2 regions of the Streptomyces sp. NPDC059895 genome follow, and region 2 is predicted to be linked to the other one. Evidence: riboswitches for the same ligand, from Rfam matches in the RefSeq annotation. Region 2 holds a riboswitch; the other holds the start of a gene.

Region 1 (7,399 bases), on a different contig from region 2:
ACCTCGCGGTCGGTCGAGGCGACGATGACCGGACGGCCGGGCGGCTCGGCCCGCACCAGCTGGCGGATCAGCTCGTCGGCGGTGACGCCCGGCTTGGAGAACAGCACCCGCACCCCGCGCGGCGGCGCCAGCAGCACCGGCGCGGCCAGTTCGGCCCCGTCGAAGACGCAGGTGACCTCGGCGCCGGTCTGCGCGGCGAGCTGCGAGAGCTGCCCGAGCAGCCGCAGCCGCTGCTTCTCCAGTGGCATCTGCGGATAACCCGTTTTGGTGACGTTGTAACCGTCGACGACGAGGTGCGCCTGCGGCAGGGCGAGCAACTGGTCCAGGATCGCGGGGTCGCTCTCCGACAGCGCCCGGGCCGCGATGTCCTTCGGGGTCATCCGCCCGGGTTCCACGGCGTCGACGGTCTCCGCCGGCCGGACCGACACGGGCGGCAACGCCAGCTCCCTGCGCAGCCCCTGGGCCGCGTCCAGCACGGTGTCCAGCAGCAGCCGCACCCGCATGTCCTCGACGCTGCGCCCCTCCCGCGCCGCCCTGCGGGTGGCCTCCAGGGCGGCCTCCACCTCCCCGAGCCGCGCCTTCAGCCGCCGTGTCTCGCTCTCGGCGGCGGACACCTGCGCCTGCCCCTCGGTGCGTACCGCTTCTATCTCGCCCTGCACCTTGCGCAGCGCGGCCTCGCCGCGCTTGACGTCGCTGAGCGCCGAACGCAGCTTGCGGTGGAGCGAGTCGGCTTCCTTCTTCGCCGCCTCCAGCTCCGCCCGCAGCCGTTCGGTCTCGGCGCGGGTCTGCTCGCGGGCCTGGGAGAGCTGTTCGCGCAGCCGCTCCAGCTCCGCGCGGCTCTCCTCGCCGGCGCGCTCGGCGTCCGCCCGCTGCGCCTCCTCGCCGGCCGCGGTCACCAGCTTCACCCAGTCGACGGGCCGCAGTACGTAGGCCGCGGCCGCCACGTCGAGCGGGTCCGCGGCCGGGGGCGGCGAGCCGGAGTCGAGGGCACCGGCCAGTTCCGGCTGGGCCTCTCTGAACTTCTCGGCGATGCGCTGCCGGAACAGCGGGTCCGTCTCCAGCGCGGCCGCCATCGCGTTGCCCGCGAACTTCGCCCGCCGATTGGGGGCGAACCGGGCGTACTGCCGCAGCTGGGCGGGCAGTTCGGCGACGGTCAGCCCACCGAAGCCGTCCGAGACGATCTGGACGACCCGGCGGCGCACACCGTCGGGCAGCGGACGGTCGAGCACCTCAGCGGCGCCGTCGCCCGGCCCCCCGCCTGCGCTCTCCACCATCCGTCACACCCCAATTTCTGAGCCGGGTCCTCCCCCGCTCTCGACGTCGCTCGAGCGGGCGGACCCCCATCGTCAGGAGCCGGTGCCCGGCCTGTCCACGAGTTCCACCTGATCCACGGCGTTGCACCAACGGCACCGCACCGACTCGATGGTCTCACTGACCACCTCGCGCTCCTCGACCTTGGGCTCGCCGGCGAGATCGAGGTGGACGTACTCCACGACCTTCGACGAGCGCGTCACGTCGAACCGGGTGAGGTTGCCGCAGAGCGTGCAGCGCCACCGCGTCGTGGCGGTCGGCAGGGGAACCGTCATCGTGACCGTCCGCTTCTTCCTAGTGTCGGGCTTCCGGCGCCGGGGCGCGCCCAAGGGCTCCCCGGTCCGTGTGGCTCGTAACCCTACGGCCTGGCGGGTACTCGCCGCCCATCCGTCCACGGCGGCGAGGCGGCCTGTGGTAGTACGCCCCGTTACGTCATGCTCTGTACTCATGATCAGGGAGTGGACCGGCGCCGTCAGCCGGAGCGTGGGCAGAGCGGTCCGGCGGCCGGCGGCTCCGGTGACGTACGGACTGATCGTCCTGTGCTGTGTGATCTTCCTGATCGGCCCCGCCTCGGGCCTCAACGCGGCGTACGGCACCGCACAGGAGCTGCCGGCCGTCCAGCGCGCCTACTTCCGCCGGTGGGGGGTGATCCCGGCCGACCTGTTCGAGGGGTCCGCGCGCGCCGCCCTCACCCCCGCCACGGCCCTCTTCGTCCACGGCGGCTGGGTGCATCTGCTGGGCAACATGCTCTTCCTCTACGTCTTCGGGGCGATGACCGAGCACCGGATGGGCCGCCTCCGCTTCACCCTCTTCTACCTCGGCTGCGGCTACCTGGCCCTGCTCGGCTACGCCGCCGCGCACGCCGGCTCCGGGCAGTCCCTGGTCGGCGCCTCGGGGGCGATCTCCGCGGTGCTCGGCGCGTTCCTCCACCTCTTTCCCCGGGCGCGCGTCACCAGTCTCCTGCCGTTCCTGCTCTTCCTGCCGCTGCGCTTCCCGGCGTGGGTGGTGCTGCCCTTCTGGGCGGCCCTGCAGTGGCTGGCGGCGGGGCGGGCGGGCCCGGGGCCGGGCGTGGCCTACCTGGCCCACCTGCTGGGCTTCGGCCTGGGCTTCGGCTGCGCGTGGGCCGGGCGCAACGGGACGACTAGAGTGAAAGCCGCCCGAGCCCCGGCCCCCGAGGGAGAGAACCAGCCGTGATCACCGCGATCGTCCTGATCAAGACCAGCGTGGACCGGATCCCCGAGATCGCCGAGTCGATCGCCTCGCTGGAGTCCGTGAGCGAGGTCTTCTCCGTCACGGGGACCTACGACCTGATCGCCATGGTTCGGGTGCGGCAGCACGAGGAGCTCGCGGAGGTCATCCCGGGGCGGATCAGCAAGATCCCCGGCGTCGAGGCGACGGACACGCATGTCGCCTTTCGTACGTACTCGCAGCATGATCTCGAGGCTGCGTTCGCCATCGGGCTGGACTCTTAGCGCAGGAGCGCCTGGGGGGCGCGGAGCGTGTGCGCGACCACCGGTCGGTGGTGGCTGGTCGCGCCCACGCGGCGGAGCCGCATGTCGACACGGCCCCGCGCCCCTCAGGTCGCCGGCCCTGACGTCGGCCGCATCACACCGCCGGGACGCAGCGGCCGTCCTCCGTGCGGTACTGCCACTGGGCGCCGCTGCGGACCAGGTCCTTCACGGCGTTCACGAAACGCTCCACGTGCTCGTCCGGCGTTCCCGCACCGAAGCTGACCCGGATCGCGTTGAGGGACTTCTCGCCCGGCGCGGCCTCGGGGGCGCCGCACTCGCCCTGGCTGCGCGGATCACTGCCGAGGAGGGTGCGCACCAGGGGGTGGGCGCAGAAGAGGCCGTCGCGGACGCCGATGCCGTACTCGGCGGAGAGGGCGGCGGCGAAGTGAGAGCTGTTCCAGCCCTCGACGACGAAGGAGATCACGCCGACGCGGGGGGCGTCGTCGCCGAACAGGGACAGCACGCGCACCTCGGGCACCTCGGCCAGACCCGCCCGCACCTTCTCGATGAGGTACCGCTCCCGGGCGACCAGCGTGTCGAAGCCCGCCTCCGTCAGGGCCTTGCAGGCGGAGGCGATGGAGTAGGCGCCGATGACGTTCGGGGAGCCCGCCTCGTGCCGGGCGGCGCTCTCGTGCCACTCCACGTCCACTCCCCCGTCCTCGCGCCGGGTGACCTTGCGGCTGGCGCCGCCGCCGGCCAGGTACGGCTCGGCCGCGCGCAGCCAGTCGGCGCGGCCGGCCAGGACGCCGGAGCCGAACGGGGCGTACAGCTTGTGCCCGGAGAAGGCGACCCAGTCGACGTCGAGGTCGCGCACGGACACCGGGTGGTGGGGGGCCAGCTGGGCCGCGTCCAGGACGATGCGGGCGCCGTGGGCGTGGGCCGCGGCGGCCAGCTCGCGCACCGGCCACAGCTCGCCGGTGACGTTCGAGGCGCCGGTCACGCAGACCAGGGCCGGGCCGTACGGGTCGCGGTCGGCGAGGGCGCGCTCCAGGGTCTCGACGGCCTGGCGCGGGGTGCGCGGGGCGTCGAGGTAGGTGACCCGGGCGTCCTTCCAGGGCAGCAGCGAGGCGTGGTGCTCGGTCTCGAAGACGAAGACCTGGCAGTCGGCGGGGAGGGCGGCGGCGAGCAGGTTCAGGGAGTCCGTGGTGGAGCGGGTGAAGACCAGCTGGTCGTCGTCGCGGCAGTCGAGGAACTCCGCGACCGTCCGGCGGGCGTTCTCGAAGAGGTCCGTGGACAGCTGGGAGAGGTAGCCGGCGCCGCGGTGGACGCTGCCGTAGTACGGGGCGTAGGCCGCCACGTCGTCCCAGACCCGCTGGAGGGCGGGGGCGCTGGCCGCGTAGTCGAGCGCGGCGTAGGTGACCTCTCCGCCGGTGACGAGCGGCACGGTGACATCCCGGCCCAGAACGGGCAGCGGGGCACAAACGGACTGGGCGGAGGCAGCGGTGGAGACGGACATGGCGGAACTCCCGTGAGGACGCGTCGAACCGCCGTGCCGGACAGCGCGTCGACGGCACGGAGGGAAGAGAAAAAGGGGATGCGGAGGCGGGGCTCTGCGGCCCTATCGCATTCGCTTGCTCACGGAAGACTCCTCGACGACCAGGACCCCTGGTGACGCGAGGGGTCCGCGCTTGCCGTGGGCCTTGCTGCCCACGACCTGGTCTTCACCCGGGGCACCCCGCCACGGACGGAGGGTTGCCGGACAGTCGGCCGGGGCCTCATGACTGTCACTCATGACCTGGAGAGGAAAGTACGGGAAATGATCGCGGTCCCGCAACTCCTGTCCGGATCGCGGGACCGCTTCCTCGGCCGTGTCAGGCGTTGCTGGCCGCCACCCAGCGCTCCAGCACCCGCGCGGCCGCACCGGAGTCGACGGACAGCGCCGCCTTCTCCATGCCGGCGCGGATCTGCTCGGCCAGCGGCGCGTCCGTCGGCTCCAGCGCCATCAGCGCCGCCGCGGCGTTCAGCAGGACGGCGTCCCGCACCGGCCCCCGCTCGCCCTCCAGCAGCCGGCGCGCGACCCGCGCGTTGTAGGAGGGGTCGGCGCCCCGCAGCGCCTCGACGGACACCAGCTCGATGCCGACGTGCCGCGGGTCGAAGGTCTCCTCGGTCACCTTGCCGTCGCGGACGATCCACACCCGGGAGGTGGAGGTGGTCGTCAGCTCGTCGAAGCCGTCGTCGCCCCGGAACACCAGCGACGAGTGGCCGCGCTCGGCGAAGACGCCGGCGACGATCGGCGCCATGCGCGGGTCGGCGACCCCGACCGCCTGGGCGCGTACCCGGGCGGGGTTGGTGAGCGGGCCGAGGGCGTTGAACACCGTACGGACGCCCAGCTGCTTGCGGGCGGCGCCCGCGTGACGCAGCGCCGGGTGGAACTTGACCGCGAAGCAGAAGGTGATCCCGGCCTCCTCGGCCACCTCGGCCACCCGCTGCGGCGTCAGGTCCAGGTTGACGCCCAGCTGCTCCAGGACGTCCGAGGCCCCGGACGCGGAGGAGGCGGCCCGGTTGCCGTGCTTGACGACCTTCGCACCGGTGCCGGCGACGACGATCGACGCCATGGTGGAGATGTTCACCGTCTTCGCGCCGTCGCCGCCGGTGCCGACGATGTCGACGGTGGGACCGGGCACCTCGATCAGGTTGGCGTGCTCGTACATCGTGCGCACCAGACCGTTGATCTCCGCCACGGTCTCGCCCTTGGCCCGCAGCGCCACCACGAAGCCGGCGATCTGGGCGTCGGTCGCCTCACCGCGCATGATCAGGTCCATGGCCCAGGCGGTCTCCTCCGAGGAGAGGTCCCGGCCGTCCAGCAGACCGTTCAGCAGGACGGGCCAGGAACGGCCCGCCGCGGTGTCGCCTCCAGCGGGGGTCACAGCGCTCATAAGCCGCTCCTGGGTGTCATGGGGTCCCGCTCTGCCGGGACACGCGTCTCAACGGGTCCACCCTATCCAGCCACGAGGAACGGCGAAGGGCCCCGTCCGAACACCGGACGGGGCCCCTCAGCGGTTGCGTGGCGACGCAGTGATCAGTGGTGGCCGTGGCCGCTCGTGATCTCCCTGTACTCCTCGACGGTCGGCTTGGCGATCTGGCTCTCCTCGCCGTAGTACGCCTTGCTCAGCTTGGCGCGGACCTTCTCGGTGCCCTTCACCTTGCGCTCGACGCCGTTCTCGTCGACCGTCGGGCCGATCTCGGCCGGCGCGTACTGCTCGTGCGCGGTGAGCGTGTAGAGCTGCTCCTGGCTGAGCGGCTCGTGCACCTCGATGAACTCACCGTGCGGCAGGCGCTTGATGGTGCCGGTCTCACGACCGTGCAGCACCTTGTCCTTGTCGCGGCGCTGGAGGCCGAGGCAGATCCGCTTGGTCACGACGAAGGCGACGACCGGTCCGACGAAGAAGCCGATCCGGACGAACCAGGTGACCGCGTTGATCGACAGGTGGAAGTGGGTGGCGACGATGTCGTTGCCACCGCCGATCAGCATGATCATGTAGCCGGTGACCCAGGCGACACCGAAGGCCGTACGGGTCGGGGCGTTGCGCGGCCGGTCCAGGATGTGGTGCTCGCGCTTGTCGCCGGTGACCCAGGACTCGATGAACGGGTAGAGGGCGATCACACCGAGGAACAGACCGAAGAGCACCAGCGGGATGAACACACCGAGGACCAGCGTGTGACCCCAGAAGTTGATCTCCCAGCCCGGCATGGCGCGGACCAGACCCTCGGCGAAGCCCATGTACCAGTCGGGCTGGGCGCCGGTGGACACCTGGTCCGGACGGTACGGGCCCAGGGCCCAGATCGGGTTGACGGACGCGATGCCGGCGAGGGCCGCGATCAGACCGAAGACCAGGAAGAAGAAGCCTCCGGCCTTGGCCATGTAGACCGGCAGCAGCGGCATGCCGACGACGTTCTTGTTGGTCCGGCCGGGACCCGCGAACTGCGTGTGCTTGTGGTAGAAGACCAGGATCAGGTGGCCGACCACCAGACCGAGCATGATGCCCGGCAGCAGCAGGATGTGGATCGAGTAGAACCGCGCGACGAAGTCGCCGCCCGGGAACTCCCCGCCGAACAGGAACATCGAGATGTACGTGCCGACGATCGGCACGGACAGGATCGCGCCCTGGGTGAAGCGGACACCGGTGCCGGAGAGCAGGTCGTCCGGGAGCGAGTAGCCGGTGAACCCGGTGAACATGCCGAGGACGAACAGCAGGAAGCCGAACAGCCAGTTGATCTCACGCGGCTTGCGGAACGCGCCCGTGAAGAACACGCGCATCATGTGCACGAACATGCCGGCGAGGAAGATGATCGCCGCCCAGTGGTGGATCTGCCGGATGAGCAGACCACCGCGGACGTCGAAGGAGATCTCCAGCGTCGAGCTGAACGCCTCCGACATCAGCTGGCCCTGGAGCGGGACGTAGCTGCCGTGGTACTCCACCTCGTTCATCGACGGGTGGAAGAACAGCGTCAGGTACACACCCGTGAGGATGATGATGATGAAGCTGTACAGGCAGATCTCACCGAGCATGAAGGACCAGTGGTCCGGGAAGATCTTGCGCATGTTGGCCTTGGCCAGGGAGTAGATCCCCAGCCGG
Region 2 (7,399 bases):
CGGCTCGCCCCGAAGGTCGCCTCCGTCGCCGTCGTCACCGGCCGGCCCGCCGCCGTGGCCGTGCGCAACGGCGGCTTCGCCGGTGTGCCGGGGCTGGAGCACCTGACCGTGCTCGGCCACTACGGCGCCGAACGGTGGGACGCCCGCACCGACACCGTCAGCGCCCCCGAACCCCACCCCGGCGTCGCCGCCGTCCGCGCCGAGCTGCCGGGCGTGCTGGAGGCGGCCGGCGCGTGGCGGGGGACCTGGGTGGAGGAGAAGGGCCGGGCCGTCGCCGTGCACACCCGCCGCGCCGAGGACCCGCAGGCCGCCTTCGAGGCCGTACGGAAGCCCCTCGGCGATCTCGCCGCCCGCCACGGGCTGATCGTCGAGCCGGGCCGGATGGTCCTGGAGCTGCGCCCGCCGGGCGTGGACAAGGGCGTGGCGCTGCTGGAGCACGCCCGCGAGACCGGCGCCGAGGCCGTGCTCTACGCCGGCGACGACCTCGGCGACCTGCCCGCCTTCGCCGCCGTGGAGAAACTCCGCTCCGACGGCGTCCCCGGCCTGCTCGTCGCCAGCGGCAGCGCGGAGGTGACCGAGCTCGCCGAGCGCGCCGACCTGGTCGTCGACGGCCCGGCCGGCGTCGTGGGCCTGCTGCGGGCGCTGGCGGATCAGCTGGCCCGCGTTCCCCGCAGCGCCTCCAGCTGATCCAGGAACCACCGGGCCGGAGGCAGCGCGGTCGCGGCGGCAGCCAGCCGCTTGGTGCGGTGCGCCCGCTCCTCCGGCGCCATGGTCAGCGCCTCGTGCAGGGCACGGGCGGTCTCCATGACGTCGTACGGGTTGATGGTGATCGCGTCCTCGTGCAGCTCGCCGTACGCGCCGGCCTCCCGGGACAGCACCAGCGCGCAGCCCCCGTCGGAGACGACCGGGACCTCCTTCGCGACCAGGTTCATGCCGTCGCGGATGGGGTTGACCAGCGCCACGTCCGCGAGGCGGTACGCCGCCAGGGAGCGGGCGAAGTCGTCCTTCACGTGCAGGACGACCGGGGTCCAGCCCGCGGAGCCGTACCGCTCGTTGATCTCCCCGGCCAGCCGCCGCACCTCGGCCGTGTAGTCGCGGTAGACGGCGAGGTCCTGGCGGGAGGGGTAGGCGAAGGCCACGTGGGCGACCCGCTCGTGCCACTCGGGGTGGTCGTCGAGGAACTGCCGGTAGGCCAGGAGACCGCGCACGATGTTCTTCGACAGCTCGGTCCGGTCCACCCGGACGATCACCTTGCGGGCGCCGCCGCCGGGGACCGTGCCGATCTCCTCGCGCAGGGCCGCCAGGCGTTCCTCGACGTCCTGCTCGCGGGAGCGGGCGCGCAGGAACTCGGCGTCGGCGCCCAGGCCGTGCACGCCGATCTCCGTACCGCCCGTACCGTCCACGAACTCCTCGCAGCACGCGGTGAACGCGTCCGCCCAGCGGCGGGTCAGGAAGCCGAGCCGGTCCGCGCCGAGCATGCCCCGCAGGAGCCGGCCGCGGATGTCGCCGGGGAGCAGCCCGAAGTAGTCCACCGGCGCCCACGGCGTGTGCGAGAAGTGCCCGATGCGCAGGTCGGGGCGGAGCTCGCGGAGCATCCCCGGGACCAGGCACAGGTGGTAGTCCTGGACGAGGACCGCCGCCCCCGGCGCCGCCTCCTCCGCCAGCGCCTCGGCGAAGGCGCGGTTGTACGTCTCGTACGAGGCCCACTGGCGCCGGAACTCCGCGTCGAAGACCGGCTCCAGCGGGGTCTGGTACAGCAGGTGGTGGACGAACCACAGCACCGAGTTGGCGATGCCGTTGTACGCGTCGGCGTGCACGTCGGCCGGGACGGGCAGCATCCGCACGCCGTCCTCGCCGACCCCGCGCCGGACCGCCTCCCGGTCGCCGTCGGACAGCGCCGAGCACACCCAGAGGGCGCCCGCGTCCGGGCCGATCGCCGACAGTCCGGAGACCAGCCCGCCGCCGCCGCGTCTGGCGTGCAGCGAGCCGTCCTCACCGACGGTGTACGAGACCGGGCCGCGGTTGGACGCGACCAGCACCTGAGCACCCTGAGCAGCAGCACCGTGCGTGGAAGCCATACGCCTCAACCTAGCCCGGACCCGATCCGCTCAAACGTACGGACGTGGGGGGTGAACCGGTCGTGTCCGGCCGTATACGGGGCGTCCGTCCGGGTGTCGTCTCCGTCACGCCACCTTGCGGGTGGCGTACTCGGCGATCTCCGCCATCGGCGGCCGCTCCTCCGTGTCCACCGAGTAGGTGCGCGGCTCGAAGCCGTCCGGGCCCCGCTCGAACTGGGTGAGGGACGGGCGGACGAGGTGCCCGCGGGCCAGCCGCAGCTGCGCCGTGCGGTAGATCGCCGCGGCCATCCGGCCGAGCGCCTGCCCGTCCTGGTGGCGGTGCTTGCGCACCCCGACGTCGACCTGGGCCAGCGCGTCCAGGCCCACCAGGTGCAGGGCGTCGACCAGCATGCCCAGCTCCACGCCGTACCCGACGGGGAAGGGCAGCTGCTCCAGCAGGCGGCGGCGGGCCGCGTACTCGCCGCCCAGCGGCTGCACGAACCCCGCGAGCTGCGGCCAGTGCATGTTGAGCAGCGGACGGGCCATCAGCTCCGTCACCCGGCCGCCCTGGCCGGCGCCGCCGGCCAGCGGTCGGTCGTACATGGCCTTGACCAGGTCGACGCCCGGATCGGTGAGCAGCGGGCCCACGATGCCCGAGACGAAGTCGGAGGAGAACTCCTTCAGGTCGGCGTCGACGAAACAGACGATGTCCCCGGTGGTGACCAGCAGTGAGCGCCACAGGACCTCGCCCTTGCCGGGCACGGCCGGGACGCGGGGCAGGATCTCGTCCCGGTGGACGACCCGGGCCCCGGCCGCCGCGGCCACCTCGGAGGTGCGGTCGGTCGATCCCGAGTCGACGACGACGATCTCGTCGACCAGCGGGACCTGGTGCATGAGGTCGTGACGGATGACGGAGACGATGTCGCCGACCGTCTCCTCCTCGTTCAGCGCGGGCAGCACGACGGACACCGTCTGGCCCGAGGCGCGCTTGGCGGCCAGGATCCGGTGCAGCGGGCGGTCGGTCACGGACCAGGAGCGGGTGGCCAGCCAGCGCTCGACTTCTTCCAGCACGGTCTGCGGCTCCTCACTGTCGTGATCACACCAGGTACACACGGGGTGACCGTGTGATCCATCTCGCGGTTCGGACGTCTCACTCAACTGTCGTGGCCTTCGGTTACAGTCTTGAACAACGCGGATGACCATCGCATGTCCGGGGTCGCCCGCGCTCACAATCGAATACCGCTCATCCAGAGGGGCAGAGGGACACGGCCCGATGAAGCCCCGGCAACCCTCCAGCCGGTCTCGTACGGATCACTGCCGACGGGCAGTCGACGATCCCCGCGAGGCTCCCGGCTCGGGAAGGTGCCAATTCCGTCTCACGGCGAGATGCGTCGTGGGGAAGATGAGGAGAAAGGGCCTCGCCTCACATGGCTGCGCAGACAGTTGCAAGCACCACTCCCTCCGTCACCGCCCCCTCCGGCACCACCCCCTCCGTCGACCTCGGTCCGGCCGAGGCGCTCTCCTGTCGCGAGTGCGGTCACCGGGTGCCGCTCGGCCCGGTCTTCGCCTGCGAGGAGTGTTTCGGCCCGCTCGAGATCGCCTACGACTACTCCGGATACGACCCGGAGGAGCTCCGCAAGCGCATCGAGGCGGGCCCCGCGAACATCTGGCGCTACGCCCCGCTGCTGCCCGTCCCGGCCGACGTGGCGGACAAGCCGAACCTCAACCCCGGCTGGACCAAGCTCGTCCAGGCCGACAACCTGGCGCGTGAGCTGGGCGTCGAGGCCGGGAAGCTGTTCGTCAAGGACGACTCCGGCAACCCGACGCACTCCTTCAAGGACCGCGTCGTCGCCCAGGCCCTGGAGGCCGCCCGCGCCTTCGGCTTCACCACCCTCTCCTGCTCCTCCACCGGCAACCTGGCCGGCGCCGTCGGCGCCGCGGCCGCCCGCGCCGGCTTCCGCTCCTGCGTGTTCATCCCGCACGACCTGGAGCAGGGCAAGGTCGTCATGGCCGCGGTCTACGGCGGCGAACTCGTCGGCATCGAGGGCAACTACGACGACGTCAACCGCTTCTGCTCCGAGCTCATCGGCGACCCGGCGGGCGAGGGCTGGGGCTTCGTCAACGTCAACCTGCGGCCCTACTACGCCGAGGGCTCCAAGACGCTCGCGTACGAGATCTGCGAGCAGCTCGGCTGGCGGCTCCCGGACCAGATCGTGGTGCCGATCGCCTCCGGCTCGCAGCTCACGAAGATCGACAAGGGGCTCCAGGAGCTGATCAAGCTCGGCCTGGTCGAGGGCCGGCCGTACAAGATCTTCGGTGCGCAGGCCGAGGGCTGCTCCCCGGTGTCCGTCGCCTACAAGGCCGGCCACGACGTGGTCCGCCCGCAGAAGCCGAACACCATCGCCAAGTCCCTCGCCATCGGCAACCCGGCCGACGGCCCCTACGTCCTCGACATCGCGCGCCGCACGGGCGGTGCCGTGGAGGACGTGAACGACGAGCAGGTGGTCGACGCGATCAAGCTGCTGGCGCGGACCGAGGGCGTCTTCGCCGAGACGGCGGGCGGTGTGACGGTCGGCGTCACCAAGAAGCTGATCGAGGCCGGTCTGCTGGACCCGACGCTGACGACCGTCGTGCTCAACACCGGAGACGGCCTCAAGACGCTGGACGCGGTCGCCGGGACCGGGCTGACGGCCACCATCCGCCCGAACCTCGAGTCGTTCCACGAGGCCGGTCTCGCCTGAGAGGCCGTTGTTCGTCTGCGGGCCGCGGGGAGCTGGTCGCGCAGATCCCCGCGCCCCCGCAGGGCGCCTACCCGTCCGGAGGAAACACCGTGAGCGTCACCGTCCGCATCCCCACCATCCTGCGCACCTACACGGGCGGTCAGGCCGAGGTCGCCGCCGAGGGCACGAACCTCGCCGAGGTCATCGCCGACCTGGAGAAGAACCACACCGGTATCGCCGCGCGCGTCCTCGACGACCAGGGCAAGCTGCGCCGGTTCGTCAACGTGTACGTGAACGACGACGACGTGCGGTTCGAGCAGGGGCTGGAGACCGCGACCCCGGACGGCGCCGGCGTCTCGATCATCCCGGCCGTCGCCGGCGGCTGACACGCACTCCGTACTCGCCGGTAGTAACCCTCGGTAACAGGTATTACCCAGAGTTCATGGAATTGCCTCCTCCGTAAGAGAAGCGGAGGAGGCAATTCAATGTGGTTGAGCGCGGTACAGTTGGGGAACGCGCCGCCCATCGCATGCCGAACGCATATGAGCCCCGCCTTCACATGCGGTGAGAAGTAGCCAAAGTGTGCAGGTATTTTGCGCCTCTTGTTCCCTTTGTGTGGCCCGAATTGCCCTGAATTCGGGAGAATTCTCACCATATTCCGGACCGTCGGCGTCCAGAATTCTCGTCCGATTGACCTGTTGCAGACGGCAGTGGGACAGATACATTCAGCCGCGGTCGACGCGTTCCGGCGCACGCCCCCAACCAACTGGGGGGTGAGGTCTGACCCGGATCCGCGAAGTGTGGATCTGTGCAAGGGCCAGTAATAGGGGAGTTAGGCATGGCTCAGGGCACCGTCAAGTGGTTCAACGCGGAGAAGGGGTACGGCTTCATCGCGGTCGACGGTGGTGCGGACGTCTTCGTCCACTACAGCGCGATTCAGATGGACGGCTACCGCACCCTGGAAGAGGGCCAGCGGGTCGAGTTCGAGATCTCGCAGGGTCAGAAGGGCCCGCAGGCCGACATGGTTCGCGTCACCGCCTGAACTGTTTTCAACGCTTTTCGACGAAGGGCCCGCACCCCGACGGGGGTGCGGGCCCTTCGTCCTGCCCGCGCCGCGCCGGGGAGGTGCCGGGGCCTTCGTCCTGCCCGCGCCGCGCCGGGGAGGTGCCGGGGGGCCTTCGCGACGCCGGGGGTGTCCGGGCGCTCCGGCCCGCAGGACCCCGCGCGGCCCGGGTGGTGAAGGCGCCTTCGTCCGCTTCGCCCCGGGCCGATCCCCCCGAGGCGCTTGCACTCGGCATGCCCGAGTGCTAATCATTGCGTTAGCACTCTGAAGGTGAGAGTGACAATGAAGGACCGGGTCGGTGAGGCCCGCAGGCCGGGTGGGGAAGGAACCACGAGGCCGGCGAGCCGTCCGTCGCGGGCGCGGGCGCGGTCCGAAGGAATCACCCCCAGTCCTGGAGGGACCACTTCACATGGCCAAGATCATCGCGTTCGACGAGGAGGCGCGGCGCGGCCTCGAGCGCGGCATGAACCAGCTCGCGGACGCCGTGAAGGTGACGCTCGGCCCCAAGGGCCGCAACGTCGTCCTCGAGAAGAAGTGGGGCGCGCCCACGATCACCAACGACGGTGTCTCCATCGCCAAGGAGATCGAGCTCGAGGACCCGTACGAGAAGATCGGCGCCGAGCTGGTCAAGGAAGTCGCCAAGAAGACGGACGACGTCGCCGGTGACGGTACGACCACGGCGACCGTTCTGGCCCAGGCCCTGGTCAAGGAGGGTCTGCGCAACGTCGCCGCCGGCGCCAACCCGATGGCCCTGAAGCGCGGTATCGAGAAGGCCGTCGAGGCCGTCTCCGCCGCCCTGCTGGAGCAGGCGAAGGACGTCGAGACCAAGGAGCAGATCGCCTCCACGGCCTCCATCTCCGCCGCCGACACCCAGATCGGCGAGCTCATCGCCGAGGCCATGGACAAGGTCGGCAAGGAAGGCGTCATCACCGTCGAGGAGTCCCAGACCTTCGGTCTGGAGCTGGAGCTCACCGAGGGTATGCGCTTCGACAAGGGCTACATCTCGGCGTACTTCGCCACCGACATGGAGCGTATGGAGGCCGTCCTCGACGACCCGTACATCCTCATCGCGAACTCCAAGATCGCGAACGTCAAGGACCTGCTCCCGCTCCTGGAGAAGGTCATGCAGTCGGGCAAGCCGCTGCTGATCATCGCCGAGGACGTCGAGGGCGAGGCCCTGTCGACCCTGGTCGTCAACAAGATCCGCGGCACCTTCAAGTCCGTCGCGGTCAAGGCCCCGGGCTTCGGCGACCGCCGCAAGGCGATGCTGAACGACATCGCCATCCTCACCGGCGGCGAGGTCATCTCCGAGGAGGTCGGTCTCAAGCTCGAGAACACGACCGTCGACCTGCTGGGCAAGGCCCGCAAGGTCGTCATCACCAAGGACGAGACCACCATCGTCGACGGCGCCGGCTCCTCCGAGCAGGTCGCGGGCCGGGTGAACCAGATCCGCGCCGAGATCGAGAACAGCGACTCCGACTACGACCGCGAGAAGCTCCAGGAGCGCCTGGCCAAGCTCGCGGGCGGCGTGGCCGTCATCAAGGCCGGTGCCGCCACCG

What was found. Region 2 has a riboswitch for S-adenosylmethionine ahead of thrC (threonine synthase). Riboswitches for the same ligand answer to the same signal wherever they lie in the genome.
Region 1: linked by a shared signal. The riboswitch ahead of ACFV9M_RS12055 (aminotransferase class V-fold PLP-dependent enzyme) and the one ahead of thrC (threonine synthase) in region 2 are both predicted to bind S-adenosylmethionine.

The regions. Positions count from the first base shown of each region.
Region 1 is NZ_JBHWKO010000008.1:52,548-59,946, reverse strand. It holds gene ACFV9M_RS12075 (NYN domain-containing protein) at 1-1,274, opposite strand, end outside; gene ACFV9M_RS12070 (hypothetical protein) at 1,347-1,586, opposite strand; gene ACFV9M_RS12065 (rhomboid family intramembrane serine protease) at 1,759-2,505, shown strand; gene ACFV9M_RS12060 (Lrp/AsnC family transcriptional regulator) at 2,502-2,783, shown strand; gene ACFV9M_RS12055 (aminotransferase class V-fold PLP-dependent enzyme) at 2,917-4,278, opposite strand; SAM riboswitch class IV at 4,442-4,558, opposite strand; gene trpD (anthranilate phosphoribosyltransferase) at 4,634-5,698, opposite strand; gene ACFV9M_RS12045 (cytochrome bc complex cytochrome b subunit) at 5,842-7,399, opposite strand, start outside.
Region 2 is NZ_JBHWKO010000081.1:9,203-16,601, reverse strand. It holds gene otsB (trehalose-phosphatase) at 1-687, shown strand, start outside; gene ACFV9M_RS40275 (trehalose-6-phosphate synthase) at 651-2,078, opposite strand; gene ACFV9M_RS40270 (glucosyl-3-phosphoglycerate synthase) at 2,184-3,128, opposite strand; SAM riboswitch class I at 3,298-3,466, shown strand; gene thrC (threonine synthase) at 3,485-4,798, shown strand; gene ACFV9M_RS40260 (MoaD/ThiS family protein) at 4,888-5,163, shown strand; gene ACFV9M_RS40255 (cold-shock protein) at 5,616-5,819, shown strand; gene groL (chaperonin GroEL) at 6,250-7,399, shown strand, end outside.